Regions from separate parts of the Colwellia sp. MB02u-10 genome, predicted to be linked through region 2. Evidence: predicted binding sites of a transcription regulator. Region 2 holds the regulator's gene; the other holds the start of a gene.
What was found. Region 2 encodes FNR, which switches genes on or off when oxygen is low (the NO sensors DNR and NnrR bind a similar motif). Its sites were predicted from a motif close to TTGATCTAGATCAA; they were not measured.

Region 1 (7,434 bases), on a different contig from region 2:
CATCTTTAGTCTGCTTTATGTATTTCTTTATAAAGCATATTGATCATCGCCATTATTTTAAAATGATGGGTTTTTATTTTATGATGTAATTCTTTTTGCTGTGTGTGTATCTTCCGCTCGTTTTTATGCATTGGGGCTGATTTTTTCTCCACGGTTTTACTCTCGCTACTGAAATTATCTTCAGTATTTCTCATGATTTTTTCGTGTTCATGAGCAACTTTAGCTTGAGCTTGAATAGCCTGACTATGCTCGATCAATATTGATGTTTGTTGCTGCATGGTTTCTTCTATGGCGACTAGTTTAGTCAGCGCTTTTTGGTGCTCTTTTGTCCAATACTTTATCTCATCTAGCCATAAAGCATGTTCAGAGTTCCATTGACTGTGCTCTTGGTGGGCCGCAAGGTGCTGCTCTGTTATGATAGTTTGTGCTTGTTCTCTAAGGCTCTTGGTAAACGCTACTAATTCTACTGTATTTGAATTAGCGATACTTTGTAACTTGTCCCAAATTGAACTATTTACAAAAGCCAGTTCCAACTTTATTTGTTCTTTATAGGCTTCACCTGCGCCTTCGAATGCTTCACCTAACATTCGAAAGTTATCTTTTAAGTCTTTGCTAGCTTCCTCAATTTTATCTTTGCTAATTTCCTTGGCATCTTTTAGCTTCTCTTCTGCGGCATGAAAAGCCTGCTGTAAAGTTTTACCTTCTGTTATTACAAAGTCTTCTATGGCATCAACCATTGCTTTATAACTGACTTGTAATTCTGTTTTTTGCTCATTTTTTTTCATGGTGAGTTACCTTTAAAAATTGACTATAAATTAATATGATAATTACTCAAACCCACGTCATATACTATTCGGTATTATACTTAATGAATTGTGGAAACTACTTAACGTGATTAATAGACTTAGCCAAAGGGCTATCACTTGTTTAGTTTCCGGCAGTCTACAAACAAAGGGGAGAGCTGATATATAAACCTTAGTATCAAGTTTGAAGTGCAACAATTACAGCCGACTGTCGGTATAACAGATTAATAAAGTGCAAATAACGCTTGGTTATAATTGTCATGCGATGGCCAATGGTTATTTTCTCGTTTGATTGTCTTATTATCTTTGGCTGATATTGGCAAAAAATTATCGATTTACTTTGTGGCAATTGGTACAGCCACCAGAAACTTTGCCTGCAAAATAATAATTTGGCTCTTGAAGAGCAGCAGCGGCCCTTGCTTGGTCAATAGCCGCGACAAAGTCTTGCATGTGATCTTGCATAAACGGGTGATTTCCTCCTGCTTCTCCTGTAATTAATTTAGCGGCAGTCCTTCCCATGTTTTGTAATGCTTGCAGTACTTGCTGGCGCTGGTCCTTCGCACCATCTTGAGTGGGTTCATAACCCTTAATGAGTGCTTTATCGAGTAATAGCATTTGCTGCGATAATCTAGCCATGTCAGATCTAAGCTCAGCGGGTTCAGTGTATTTAAAACCCGGAGGGTAGGTTATCTTACGCATAGACTCTGCAAATTTACTGCTGCAACCCGCTATGGTTAAACTCACGACAACGACAATGCCCGCAGACCAAAAAACGCTTAATTTATTCATAGTTATAAACTCCATTAACACTCAGTTGTTGACTAATTTTATAGAGTGATTTCAATTAAATTAATCAATTCTATTCAGTCTAGCTTTTAAAAGTTTATTTTCCTGTTCGAGCTTTTTCTTCTCTTTCATTAAATCTATGACTAAGCTAATGGCGACCCAGTCAATTAAAAGTTGTTGGTTCAATTTAATGGCTTTTTTGATCCAATGAGCACTCTCCAAATCAAAAATCCATTCTGAATCTTGACTGTCTGTTATAGGTACAGCAATGCCGTATTCAACCATTTCTATTATGATGTATTTTTCAATTCCGGCTATTTCACACAATTCATTGACTGAAATATGTAAGCTTATATCTGTCATTTTGGCTAACTCCACTCTGTTCTGGGGTTATACTTTTCTACTTCAGCAAGTTGTTGCCATAACTGTTTTGTTTCATCGGTAGTTGATGGCGGAATTACAATTTTGATGACGGTAATCAGGTCACCCTGGCCGGACTTACTATTGAGTCCTTTGCCTTTTACTCGTAGTTTTTGACCACTCTGGCAGTTAGCGGGAATGTTGAGCTTAACTTTGCCATCAAGTGTCTGTATTTCAAGTTTAATACCTAGTGCAGCTTCCCAAGGCGTTAGTGGCACGTCTAATAATAAGTTTAAGCCTTGTACATCAAATAATGGATGCGGCACCAATCTAATAATCAGATATAAATCCCCGTTTAACTTATGATTGCTGCCAGGTGCGCCTTGGCCTTTTAACCTTATGCGCTCACTATCTTTAACACCTTTAGGTACTTTCACATTAAGCGATTTTTTGATTTTAGTGAGTTGACCATTGGCGGATACCGGGACATGATATTCAATGGGTTTAGTGACACCTAAAACACTTTCTTCTAAAAAAACCGGTAATTCCATTTCAAAGTCTTGGCCTTTAAATAGATCCTCGCTCTGAGCTTGTGAGTGTCTTCTAGAGTTGGCTCGGTCAGCAAAAAAGGAATTAAAAAAGTCAGAAAAATCATCATTTTCGTTTGACTGATATTGCTTGTTACCGCTCGAAGATTGCGAGTCGGGTGGTACATCAAAACCCTTGGATGAACCTGAGCCATAGCGTCTCATTTTATCGTACTCGGCTCTTCTTCCCTCATCTTTTAATACTTCGTAGGCTTCTGCTACTTCTTTAAACTTTTCTTCTGCCCCGGGCTCAGGGTTCTTATCAGGATGATATTTAACAGCCAACTTACGATAGACTGTTTTGATTTCCTTTAGATCAGCATTTTCAGACAAGCCTAGGATCTTGTAGTAATCTTTAAATTTCATTGATTGACCATGCCCCAAATTTTGATGACTTTATATGGCTAGAAGCACTACTTTACGCTTTTTTGAAGGCGATATTTTGATATAAATCAAGATAACGAATAGTTGTCAGTAGCAGATATCGCTATTTTTTACGCTAAGGCAAAGTTATTGTGCTATTGCCTCTTTAGAGAGAAAACTTGTGGCCTGCTGAGGTAGGCTAGATATCCATAAACCTATCAAAATTCATTGATATTCGTTTTTGTTTTTGCCATTGCATGTCAGCTAAGTTATTGAAAATGTCTTTGACCTTATGCTCGTCAACTTGCTCTGCCACTACTTGGTATACTGCTATGAGTTCATCACTCATTTGCATGGATAATTCTAAAATATCATCCATCGACTTTGTTGACTGAACATTTTTGATTATTGGCAGTTTTAAAATTTCTTGATCATTGGCATATTGTAACCAAGTATCTAAAACACCCGATGGCGTATTTTTTTCATAATGGGTTAATGATTCAGCTAATTTCTTTTCCTCACTGATCATATATTCCAATAATAACTGTGTTCTTGGCATATTTTCATCTTTGGCTAATTTTTGATAAAAAACAACTAATTTCTGATGAAATTCTTTCGCATGTTTAAGTGCATCTCTGGCGCTTTCAAATCGCATAATGTTCTCTTTGGTTAAGCCTAGTTATGGTCTTTTTTATCATATAAGTGAGCTTGTAAACTTTGATAGTGATCAAGTTTCTTACCGTTAGGCTTTATTTTGCTAAAAAAGGGCAAGAATATAAAACGAATACAAAACATTTAAGATAAGCGACAATAGGTATGTGCTTGACCTTGCTATGTCATGCTTTTTAAAGAACGTCTAAACATGGCAAGGCTGGCGATAAAAAATGCTGCACCAAGCGCAATAATAATAGTCAATTGTGGCCAGACTAAATTAATGCCTGCACCACGAAAAACAACGGCTTGAGAGAACTCCATATAGTGTCTTGAAGGTAATAACCAAGTTAAGGGTTGAATGATATCAGGTTGGCTTTCAATTGGGGTTAAGCCGCCCGAGAGCATCACCATAGGAATAATAACCATAAGCACCAAAAGTGCAAATTGCGCCATGGTTTGCGCAATAGTCCCTAAAAATATACCGATGGCAGCAGCGGCAAAAAGGTAGGCAGAAGTGCCTAATAATAACAATAATTTTGAACCGGCAACGGGGATATCGAGTATATTCTCTACCACCAGAAACATCGACAAAGTAAAAGCGATCAAAATAATTAAGCCATTGGCCCAAATTTTAGCCATCACTATCTGAAATGCATTCAAAGGCATCACCAATAAGTGTTCAATTGTGCCATGCTCGCGTTCACGCAAAAGTGCTGCGCCGGTCAAAATAATGGTTAACATAGTGATTTGATTAAGCAGTGCATTAATAGCACTAAACCACATGCCGTTGCCGTTTGGATTGAATGCTTGGCGCATAATAAGTTCTACTGGGTAGGCGGTGCTTTGGTCTGAGCGCTTAAAAAAATAATTCACTTCTTGGGTAATAATGCTCTGTATATAGCCATTACCTATACTGGCTTGTGTGACTGCCGTAGCATCAATATCTATTTGCACCGTAGGTTGGCGACCTTGACGCACATTTTGCTCGAACTTAGGCGGAATGGTAACCACAAACATAAATTTGTCTTGATCCATTGCTCGGTCTGTTTGTGCGGCCGAAATAAATATTGGCGTTTTAAAATAGGGTGGATAGAGCGCGTTAGCAATGGCGCCAGACAAGGCCGACTGGTCTTCATCAACAATCGCAATTGACGCATTATGTACCGATTCACTAATGGCTGTCGCCTCGGCATATATGGCCAAACTAAACGAGTAAACAATGAGCATCAACATGATGAAGTCGCTTAATAGGCTACGTAATTCTTTTGTGCCTAACCAATAGATATTGAGCCAGGTATTCATCAGTTAGCGCTCCTGCTTTTTAAGTGAGGTAGCGGCTATAGCGATAAAAACAGGACCAAAAAGGGCCAGTAAAATAATGTCTTTCGCTAAATCACCAAACACCAGGCCTTTAGTGAAAGCGGCAACACTTAAATGCATGTAATAAGTCGCAGGCCAAATTGTGCCAATAATATGTCCCGCACCCTCAAGTGTTGAAGTGGGTTGCACAATGCCTGAAAATTGTAAGGTGGGTAGCATACATAAAATGGCGGTAGCAAAAATTGAAGCCACTTGGGTTTGGGTGATTGAAGCCACCAGCAAGCCAAAACCTGTTGCCGCAAACACATAAAACAAGGCGCCGAGCATAAGACCAAAAAAGCTGCCTTGTAATGGCACTTGCAGTAAAAACACCACCATAAAGGTTAAAATGAAAAAGTTGAGCATGCCTATAGCAATATAAGGCAGTTGTTTACCTAGTAAGAACTCTAGTTTGTTGGTGGGTGTTACATAAAAGTTAGTAATGGTGCCCATTTCTTTCTCTCGAGATATGCTAACGGCCATTAAAATAGCGGGAAATAACAGCAACAACATTGCGGGTGTTTTAGGCCCTATCGAAAAAACGGTCTTAAAAGTAGGATTGTATCTATAACGCGATGCTAAGTTAACCTTTGCCATGGCACTGGCGTCAATACCTGCATTGTTGGCTAGCTCGGTAATATAATGCAAGTGCACGCCGGTTACATAACCGGCAATAGTGCCAGCACGAATAGTGTTAGAGCCGTCAATCCAAGCAGATACGCTAGGCGACTCGCCATTTTTAAGCGCTCGGCCAAATCCTGCAGGGATCTCAAGTGCCAGCGTAATATCATTTGATGTTAAGCGTTGCTCTAACTCATCATTACTATGGACATCAGGGCGACTAACAAAATAACGTGAGCCCTGAAAATTGCTTAAATACTGACGACTTTCTGGGCTGCGGTCATTGTCAAACGCGGCGTAATTTAAGTCTTCTACATCGAGTGAAATGCCATAAGCGATGACTATCAATAGTATGGCACTGCCGACAAAGGCAAAGGCAAGGCGTATCGGATCGCGCAATACTTGCATAGTTTCAAGGTAACTGTAAGCCAATAGCCGATGAAAGCTAAATCGATTATGTTTGGCACTGTCTTTATTAGATGCCGGCAGCTCTACGGCGCTCGGCCGTTGCTTTGAAGGTGAGGCTGGGATAGGCAATGAAGGTATATTTTCAATGGATTTTTTTTGTTTAATCGCGGCTTCTAAATAGGCAATAAATGCCTGTTCTAAAGTCTCAGCGCCTTTTTTCTCAATCAATTGCTCAGGGGTACCATAGATAAGCACTTCACCGGCATGCATCAATGAAATGCGATCGCAGCGTAAGGCTTCGTTCATAAAATGGGTAGAGATGAAAATAGTCACCTTATCGGTGCGTGACAGCTCAACTAATAATGCCCAAAATTGGTCTCGCGCAAGGGGGTCAACACCTGAAGTAGGCTCATCTAAAATGAGCATTTCTGGTTGATGAATAACCGCTACTGCAAGCGACAAACGTTGGCGCATACCCAGCGGCAAAGACGCGGCAGCTTCATCCATGTAAGTATGCAAACCAAAGCGTTTAATGAGTGTGTTAATTCTCTGTGCTGCTTGAGCTGGGGCTAGGTGAAACAAACGCGCATGTAAGGTCATATTTTGCGCTACAGTTAATTCGCCATACAAGGAAAAAGCCTGTGACATAAAGCCAACGCGTTGACGTGTTTGTATATCGTTTGCATTGACCGCTTTACCAAATAAGTAGGCCTCACCACTGCTAACCGACAACAAGCCTGTGAGCATTTTCATGGTTGTAGTTTTACCACAACCATTTGAGCCTAAAAAACCAAAAATTTCTCCTGCTTGTATTTCAAAACTGACATCATTTACTGCGGTAAAGTCGCCAAAATGTCGGGTTAAATTTTTAGCTGTAATTGCAGGTGACGCGTTACTTTTTTTAAAGGGTGGGATGATTAATTTACTATGGTTAGTCCGTTTTTCTTGCGGTAATAAACGCACAAATGCGCTTTCTAAATCCTTAGTATGGGTTTTAGCTTTTATTTCCTGTGGCGTACCGGTATCAAGCACACGTCCGGCATCCATGGCAATTAAATAGTCAAAACCTTCAGCTTCATCCATGTAGGCGGTAGAGACTAATATACTCATGTTCGGGCGTTGTGCCCTTATAGACGCAATAAGTTGCCAAAATTGCCGTCTTGAAAGGGGGTCGACACCCGTAGTAGGTTCATCTAATATCAGTAAGTCAGGATCATGAATAAGCGCGCAACACAGGCCAAGCTTTTGTTTCATGCCACCTGAGAGTTTTTTAACCGGACGTGATAAAAAAGCGTGTAATTCGGTGGCTTTTGTTAACTTGTCAATTCGCGCCTTGCGCTCATGAGCAGGCTGGTTAAATAATTTTGCAAAGAAGTCTAAATTCTCTTCTACACTCAGTTCTGCATATAAGTTTTTACCCAGACCTTGTGGCATATAAGCAATGCGAGGACCAATTGATTCTCGATGTTTCGCTAAGGCCATATCGCCATCTA
Region 2 (7,434 bases):
ACATTTATCTGACTTTGTTAGCAGATTACCCGATGGCGCAAAATCTATGGTAGGAGAGCGCGGCTTAAAACTCTCAGGCGGTGAAAAACAACGTGTTGCTATTGCCCGTACTATCTTGAAAAACCCTCGTATTTTGGTGTTTGACGAAGCAACTTCCTCACTTGATAGTCAATCAGAACAAGCAATACTCAGCGCCATTAAAGAAGTTGCCGAACATAGAACTAGTTTGGTGATCGCCCATCGACTATCCACGATAGTGGACGCGGATAATATTATTGTTATGCAACAAGGTGAGATTGTTGAGCAGGGTACACATCAAGGTTTATTGGTTAAAAAAGGCTATTACCACAAAATGTGGCAACTGCAACAAAGTGATAACAGCTAATAACCTAGCGGTTGCTGAGCACCAGTAATAGCAGGTTAGTAAGTCAATACCAGTAGCCAATACCAGTAAGCCAACACCCATATGTAAATAAGTAGAATATTGAGTAAGTTGTTATGAGCACAAGAGATGAAGTTGACCAAACCAAACAATGGCTAGAGCAAGTAATTATTGGGCTCAATTTTTGTCCATTCGCAAAAAAAGAGTTTGTTAATCAAACTATTCATTATTTTACTAGCGATAAAGAACAGCTAAAGTCAGCGCTAGTTGAATTTTTATCGCAATGTCACTACTTACATAACAATCCTGAAATAGAAACGAGTTTATTAATCTATAATCAAGGTTTTAGAGACTTTAATCGCTTTTTAGACTTGGTTGATTATGCCAATGACATTATTGTTGATTATAGTTTTGAAGGCATATTCCAAGTGGCTACCTTTCACCCTGAATATTGCTTTGCTGAGGCTGATTATGACGATGCGGGCAATTTTACCAATCGTTCTCCCTATCCTACCTTACATTTAATTCGTGAACACAGCATGGCAAAAGTACTTAGTGTCTATAAAAATCCTGAGACCATCCCAGATAATAATATCGCTGTAGCCAAGAAGAAAGGCGCTTACTATTTTAAAACCTTGTTGATGAATATTAAAAACAATTATTAGCCTTTTATAACGTTAAGCTCTGTTATCAGTATGTCAGTTTAATCTATCATTACCTCCTGTAAATTGGTATTTATGCCGTGAAGTTAACTGGCTTACCCTATAACCTTGGTAAACTGACTAGGCTGAATGTTAATAACTTTTCTCTGCTTATTCACAGGCAGTGGTTAATTACGATATACTGGTGGCAATTAAGAAAAGCGTCAGTGATACGCTTACTCATTAGGTAATATTTTTGTGGAAAAACTTCCTGTTGAAAACGTTGGTGGTAGTGTCGAAGAGGCTGTAAAAGGTGAATATCACCTTGATGTAGCAACTATATTGAAAGAAGGCTGGCAAATAACCTTAAAATCGCGCATGGCGATTAATTTAGGGCTGTTTACTTGTTTGATGATTGGCATGTTGGTTTCATTGTTAGTGAGCAGTCAGTTGGGTGGTATTGAAGTGGCCATTCAAGATCAAAGATCAGCCACTCTACTTAATATTATCGTCACTTTAGTGGTTTATCCTTTTATCGTTGGTGTTGAAATGATGGGTATTTTCCATTCAGTTGGCTTAAAAACCCGAGCAAAATTGGTTTTTGGTTTTTTAAAGCGAGGCAGCTGGGTTGCTGTTAGTGCCTTATTAACCTCAACCTTGGTTACCATAGGTTTAACATTATTTTACTTGCCTGGTATATTTTTGGCGGTAGCCTTGTCACTCGCATTGCCTTTGGTGGTAGAAAAAAAAATGTCGCCTATAAAAGCCATTTCAATAAGCATTCAAGCTACCCGTTTTCAATGGTTTAAAATTTTCGCCATTTATCTGATACTGGCTTTAGCTGTACTGATATCAGCTTTACCTGTTGTAATGGCGGGTGAATCTGAACTTAGCTTTATCGCTATCGCATTTTTCTTATTTTGTTTAGCTTATATAGTGCCGTTGTTTTATAACGTAAAGGGAATTTTATACCGAGAAATATTTGGTTTACAGATGGAAATAGCCGCTGATCAAACCAAGACAATAAATGACACTTTTTCAGCCTGATTTACCGTATTTTTTCAATATATGAGATTAAAGATCATTGTATAAGGAGCTATTAGCTTGACGATATTTAATAAGCAAAACTTTTTAGGGTTTATTTTTTTAGTTTTGCTGAGTGTGGGGTTAATCGCACCATTTACCTTCTTACCTTTGCCTCAAAGTACACCGACTGAAGAGCCGGTGCCGGTAATACCGAAAACGGTTAAGAAGGTCATTAAAGTAGTTGAGCAACCGTTACACAAAGTCATTTTACCAGACTTCGCTAAAATTCGTGATGTAAAAGAGAAAAAACGTCGTTTTTTTGCTTTTATTAAACCCGCAGTACAGGCTGAAAATAAAAAAATACTGATTTTGCGTGCTGAAGTGGCACGCTTAATTGCACAGTTAACCTTAGAACAGCCCTTTAGTGCGGAAGAATACACTTTAGTAAGCAGTTTGAGCAAAAAATATAAAGTCAGTGAAAAGTTTTCTCTATTACGACAATTATATGAATTACAGCTTAAAATTGACATTATTCCACTAGCCCTTGTTTTAGTGCAAGCGGCCAATGAATCTGCTTGGGGAACCTCTCGCTTTGCTCGAATAGGTTTAAACTTTTTTGGCGTCTGGTGTTATAGGAAAGGTTGCGGCATGGTGCCAGGTAGTCGTAATACCGGTGCTAAGCATGAAGTCGCCGCTTATAGCTCTATTAGTTTAGGTATCGCACGTTATTTGCACAATATTAATACTAACGGTGCTTATACGGTATTTAGATCGATTAGAGGCCAATTACGCGATCAAAACCAGCCGCTAGCACCAGAAATTCTTGCAACAGGATTAATGCGTTATTCTGAGCGTGGCATAGATTATGTTTTGGAATTAACTGACATGATCCGCCATAATCAACATTACTTCGCGCTATATAATAAATAAGCGATAATAAATAAGCGCTATCCAAATGTGCTATTCCTAATTTATGTATAAAAATGGATTTATAAATAAAATCAAATGTTAGGCCAGTTAAAAATTTGCGCTTGAATTGCTTTGAAAAAGTAGTGTTTCCTCAGTTTTTTATCAGTAAAAATAATAACCTCTAAATTAACTATTCTCTTATTATAATGCTATCACAGGTAACTGTTTGGCATTATTTACTTTGGGGACATTATCGTCAAATATTTTAGCTAAAGGCCGTTAAAACTTCAGTCATAGTGCGCTTTTGCTTGAAGAAAAGGTCGATTTTGCATCAGATTTCTTTATAAACCCCTAATACCAATCTCACTAATTATTTGGTTATTTTTACTGGTTAAAATAACCAACTACTGCGTTATTTATTTAATAATTAGAACAACTAGTTATTAAATAAATGCCTTATATTTGGCCATTTTTCCTGCGTATAGAGTAGACCACCTAATTAATGAAATTGGTATAATAGATATCAAGGCATAAGCTAGTTTAAGTCATTAAACAAGAAAAGTTGAACTAGGCGTTTAATGACCCAATTCAACTTTATGTGAGTGATGTTAGCGGTTATTAATCAACATCAAGTGGTGAAATGTAACCATCGGGTTTTAATGCTAATACATCACAATTAAGCCTATCAATAACATGCTCTGCGGTATTACCAATTAGCGCTGCCGATAAACCGGTACGGCCAATAGTACCAAGAATGACTAATTCCGCATCTAATTCAGCGGCTATGCTTTGAATGATATCTTCCGGTAAACCCTCTTTAATATGGGTGTTTTCTGGCGCAATATTAAAGGCAGTTGCATGTGCTAACATCGCTTTTTGATGATGTTTTAACATCGAGCGATTATAATCACTGGCATTAAACTCTGGGATTTCTATGGCAATATTAACTGGCGTACCCGGGAATGAGTTAACTAGGTGTAAATTAGCTTTCATGACTTGGGTTAGCTGTTTAGCTTCTGCTGTGATTTTGTTATTAAGCGCTTTATGTTCTTCCTCTTCACTACCAATGTTTAACGCGGCAAGAATATTACCGTTATCAGGCCATAAATGCTCTTTCACGAGTAAAACAGGGCAAGGACATTTACGCAGAATATGCCAATCGGTAGGAGTAAATATGACAGATTTGAATTTGTCGTGTTGATGAGTACCTTTAATAACAATGTCATAGCCATTATCGAGTACTTGAGCAATAATTTGCTCAAAGGGACGGTTATGCCATATAACTCGACAATCGATAGAAATTCCGCTTAAATCAAGGTCAGCGAGTAAAGACTCTAGCCATTGAGTGCGATCATTAATAACTGATTGGCGCATGGCTTCACGCTCATCACTTGACAGCATGGTGGTCATTTCATAAGAAAAATCATAGATGGTCAAAAATGCGGTAATGCTAGCGCCTGTTTTACGCGCTAATTCTATCGCCCGGTTTACCGCTTTTTGTTCTTCTGTTGTTGGGTCAACAATCGCGAGTATTTTTTGATACTTTTCCATAGCTAATTCCTTTATCAATTGTCTACTAGTGTTATAACAATAGTCTACTTTGAAGCAATAATAGTTGTCTTAAATCAAATTATTATGCTGTCGACGATAAATAATATTTCACGCTAACCATAGCGTGAAATACCTTAATAAGGCAATGTAGAAAAGCAGGTGTTAGCGTTACATTAAAGTGCGGCACATTCGTTTAATTTGTCGAAACTTAGAATAGTAATGAGTTTACCATCAACGGCAATTAAACCATTTTTATGAAAACGGTTAAGCAAACGGCTGATGGTCTCAACCGTTAAACCAATATAGTTACCAATATCACTGCGAGTCATAGATAAACGAAACTCAGATGGAGATAAACCACGGGCATGGTAACGAATACTTAAGGTACTGATAAATGTTGCTAGTCGTTGCTCGGCATTTTTACGATTAAGTAATGTTAGCATCTCTTGATCTTCACGGATCTCAGTACTCATCATACGCAAAATTTGTTTTTTTAATTTTGGCATGCTGTTCGATAAATTATCGAGCGTATTATAAGGGATCTCACAAACCATTGAGGTTTCTAGCGCTTTAGCGAAACTTGGATGTTCAGCATTAGCAATAGCATCAAAGCCAAGTAAATCACCCGCTAAATGAAAGCCAGTAATCTGTTCTTCACCGTGTTTATTAATGGTGTAGGTTTTAAATGTACCCGAACGGATGGCGTAAAGCGCATGCATGGGTTGACCATCGTTAAATATTTGCTCGCCTTTATGGATCGGCAGCTTACGGTCGATAATATTGTCTAAAGATTCTAACTCTTTATCATTGAGGGAAAAGGGTAAACATAATTCACTAAGACTACAGTTTTGGCAGTGAATATGTTGATGAATAGTGCATGATTTATAATTCATAATATCCTTTAAAATTTTTCATGATGTACCCATGAATTTTTCCATGATTTTATATATATATAATGTCCATATCAGGTACGTTATATATATGAAATTAGTATAGTATAGATGCCGTATGAAATCACTAAGCTGGCTGCCATCTTTCTAAATAGTGTATGACTCAATAATGATTTAATACTTATAGTACCTAGTGATACTGAAAGTAAAGCAGGTAAGGTGCCTAGTCCAAAGAAAAACATGATTAAGGCACCATCAAGGGGATCGGCACTAGCCAATGCCCAAGTTAGTGTAGAATATACCAAGCCACAAGGTAACCAGCCCCAGAGTGCGCCTAAAGCGAAAGCACTTTTTACGTTTTTAATGGGAATAAATTTTTTAGTTTGTGGTGCTATGTAGCGCCAAATATTCTTGCCTAAATGTTCAACGCGGCTTAACCACATAAACCACTGGCCTAAATACAAACCTAATAAGATAAGAAAAACACCCGCAACAGTTTTTAACAGTGAAACAGGTACGCCGATATTTTTGGTCGCCATTGAACTGGTGAATGCGACGAGAGCGCCAATAAGACTATAAGAGGCGATACGACCAAAGTTATAGGCCAATATAATTGCGTATTTTTTATGCCGAGAGGTATCAGAAATCGCCGTCGTCAGCATGGTGCTGATGCCACCACACATGACTATACAATGGCCTGAGCCTAATAATCCGATGATAAATGCGGAGAAAAAATCAAGGCTCATAGACTATTTTTTTACCTGTGCGTCTGCTTGCTCTTGTGAGGTGTTTTTTTTGTCTATCTGTTTTTTTATTGGCGTAGCATTATTGCTTTGATGAATGCTTTTTTTATCATTATCATCTTCAAATAAAATGCTCATGCCTTGCTTTTCTAAATCATCAAATTGCTCAGTTTTTACCGCCCAAAAAAAGAGATAAATACCAATAGCGGTAAGTAAAATAGCAATAGGAATTAATACGTATATCACACTCATTTTTTTAATAACCTTAAAGAATTACTTACCACTAATATTGAACTGGCCGACATACCAATGACTGCCATATATGGCGCTATATAGCCCATAACCGCTAATGGCAATACAATGGCATTATAACTAAAAGCCCAAAGGTAATTTTGCTTTATAATTCGCGCAGTACTTAAGGATACCTGTCGCAGTGTTTGCACACCTTTGAGTTTATTGTTCAGTAATATCACATCCGCACCGCTTTTAGCAATATCAGTACCACTGCCCATGGCAATGGACAAATGCGCCGCGCCCAATACTGGAGTATCGTTTACGCCATCACCTATCATAGCTACAGCATGTGAGGCTTGCTGTAGTTTAATAGCATTGACTTTGTCTTGTGCAGTTAAATCTGCTTGTACGCTATTAAGTTGCAGCTTTGCTTGTAATTTATTACAGCCTTGTCGGTGATCACCCGATAACATAACAGTTTTAATGTTTTCATGATGTAAAAAATCAATTAATGCTTTAGCATCTTCACGCAGGCCATCATGTAAATAAAATTCAGCAACTAACTTATCATCTTGCATTAATACGCACTGCGCACTGTGCGCACTGTTGTCATTATGACTGAGTAGCCATGAGTTTTTACCAATTCTGTAATGCTGGTTATTAACCTCACCAGAAATACCGGCACCTGGCGCAACCACCACTTGAGTTGTTGTTTGGCTAAAATCACGAAACGGGCTAAAGGCTTTTGCTAGGGGGTGAGCAGAGTGTGCTTCTAAGGCCGCCGCAATAGCTAACACTTGTTGTTGCCCATCCGGAGCGTTTTTATCTGCAAATGCGCCATAAGTTTTGACTTCTGTAATGGTAAATTCACCCGTCGTTAAAGTGCCAGTTTTATCAAAAGCCATCACCTCAATTTCAGGCATAGTTTCTAGTACATGTGCTGATTTAATCATGATCCCTTCACGGTTAAGGCGAGTAGTTGCACAAGTTAATGCCGTAGGTGTTGCTAATGACAAAGCACAGGGACAAGTTACCACTAAAACAGATAAGGTGATCCA

Region 1: the regulator FNR is predicted to act here: its motif matches at 2,979-2,992, upstream of H4J59_RS16310 (DnaJ C-terminal domain-containing protein).

What each region holds. Positions count from the first base shown of each region.
Region 1 covers NZ_JACGVK010000135.1:119,011-126,444, reverse strand. Annotated here, with positions in the region: gene H4J59_RS16325 (zinc ribbon-containing protein) at 6-785, opposite strand; gene H4J59_RS16320 (hypothetical protein) at 1,131-1,592, opposite strand; gene H4J59_RS16315 (chaperone modulator CbpM) at 1,653-1,952, opposite strand; gene H4J59_RS16310 (DnaJ C-terminal domain-containing protein) at 1,958-2,902, opposite strand; gene H4J59_RS16305 (hypothetical protein) at 3,099-3,554, opposite strand; gene H4J59_RS16300 (ABC transporter permease) at 3,731-4,855, opposite strand; gene rbbA (ribosome-associated ATPase/putative transporter RbbA) at 4,859-7,434, opposite strand, start outside.
Region 2 covers NZ_JACGVK010000072.1:43,154-50,587, reverse strand. Annotated here, with positions in the region: gene H4J59_RS02110 (ABC transporter ATP-binding protein/permease) at 1-385, shown strand, start outside; gene H4J59_RS02105 (DUF1415 domain-containing protein) at 499-1,047, shown strand; gene H4J59_RS02100 (hypothetical protein) at 1,282-2,070, shown strand; gene H4J59_RS02095 (glucosaminidase domain-containing protein) at 2,128-2,979, shown strand; gene uspE (universal stress protein UspE) at 3,577-4,509, opposite strand; gene fnr (fumarate/nitrate reduction transcriptional regulator Fnr) at 4,683-5,402, opposite strand; gene H4J59_RS02080 (sulfite exporter TauE/SafE family protein) at 5,483-6,145, opposite strand; gene ccoS (cbb3-type cytochrome oxidase assembly protein CcoS) at 6,149-6,394, opposite strand; gene H4J59_RS02070 (heavy metal translocating P-type ATPase) at 6,391-7,434, opposite strand, start outside.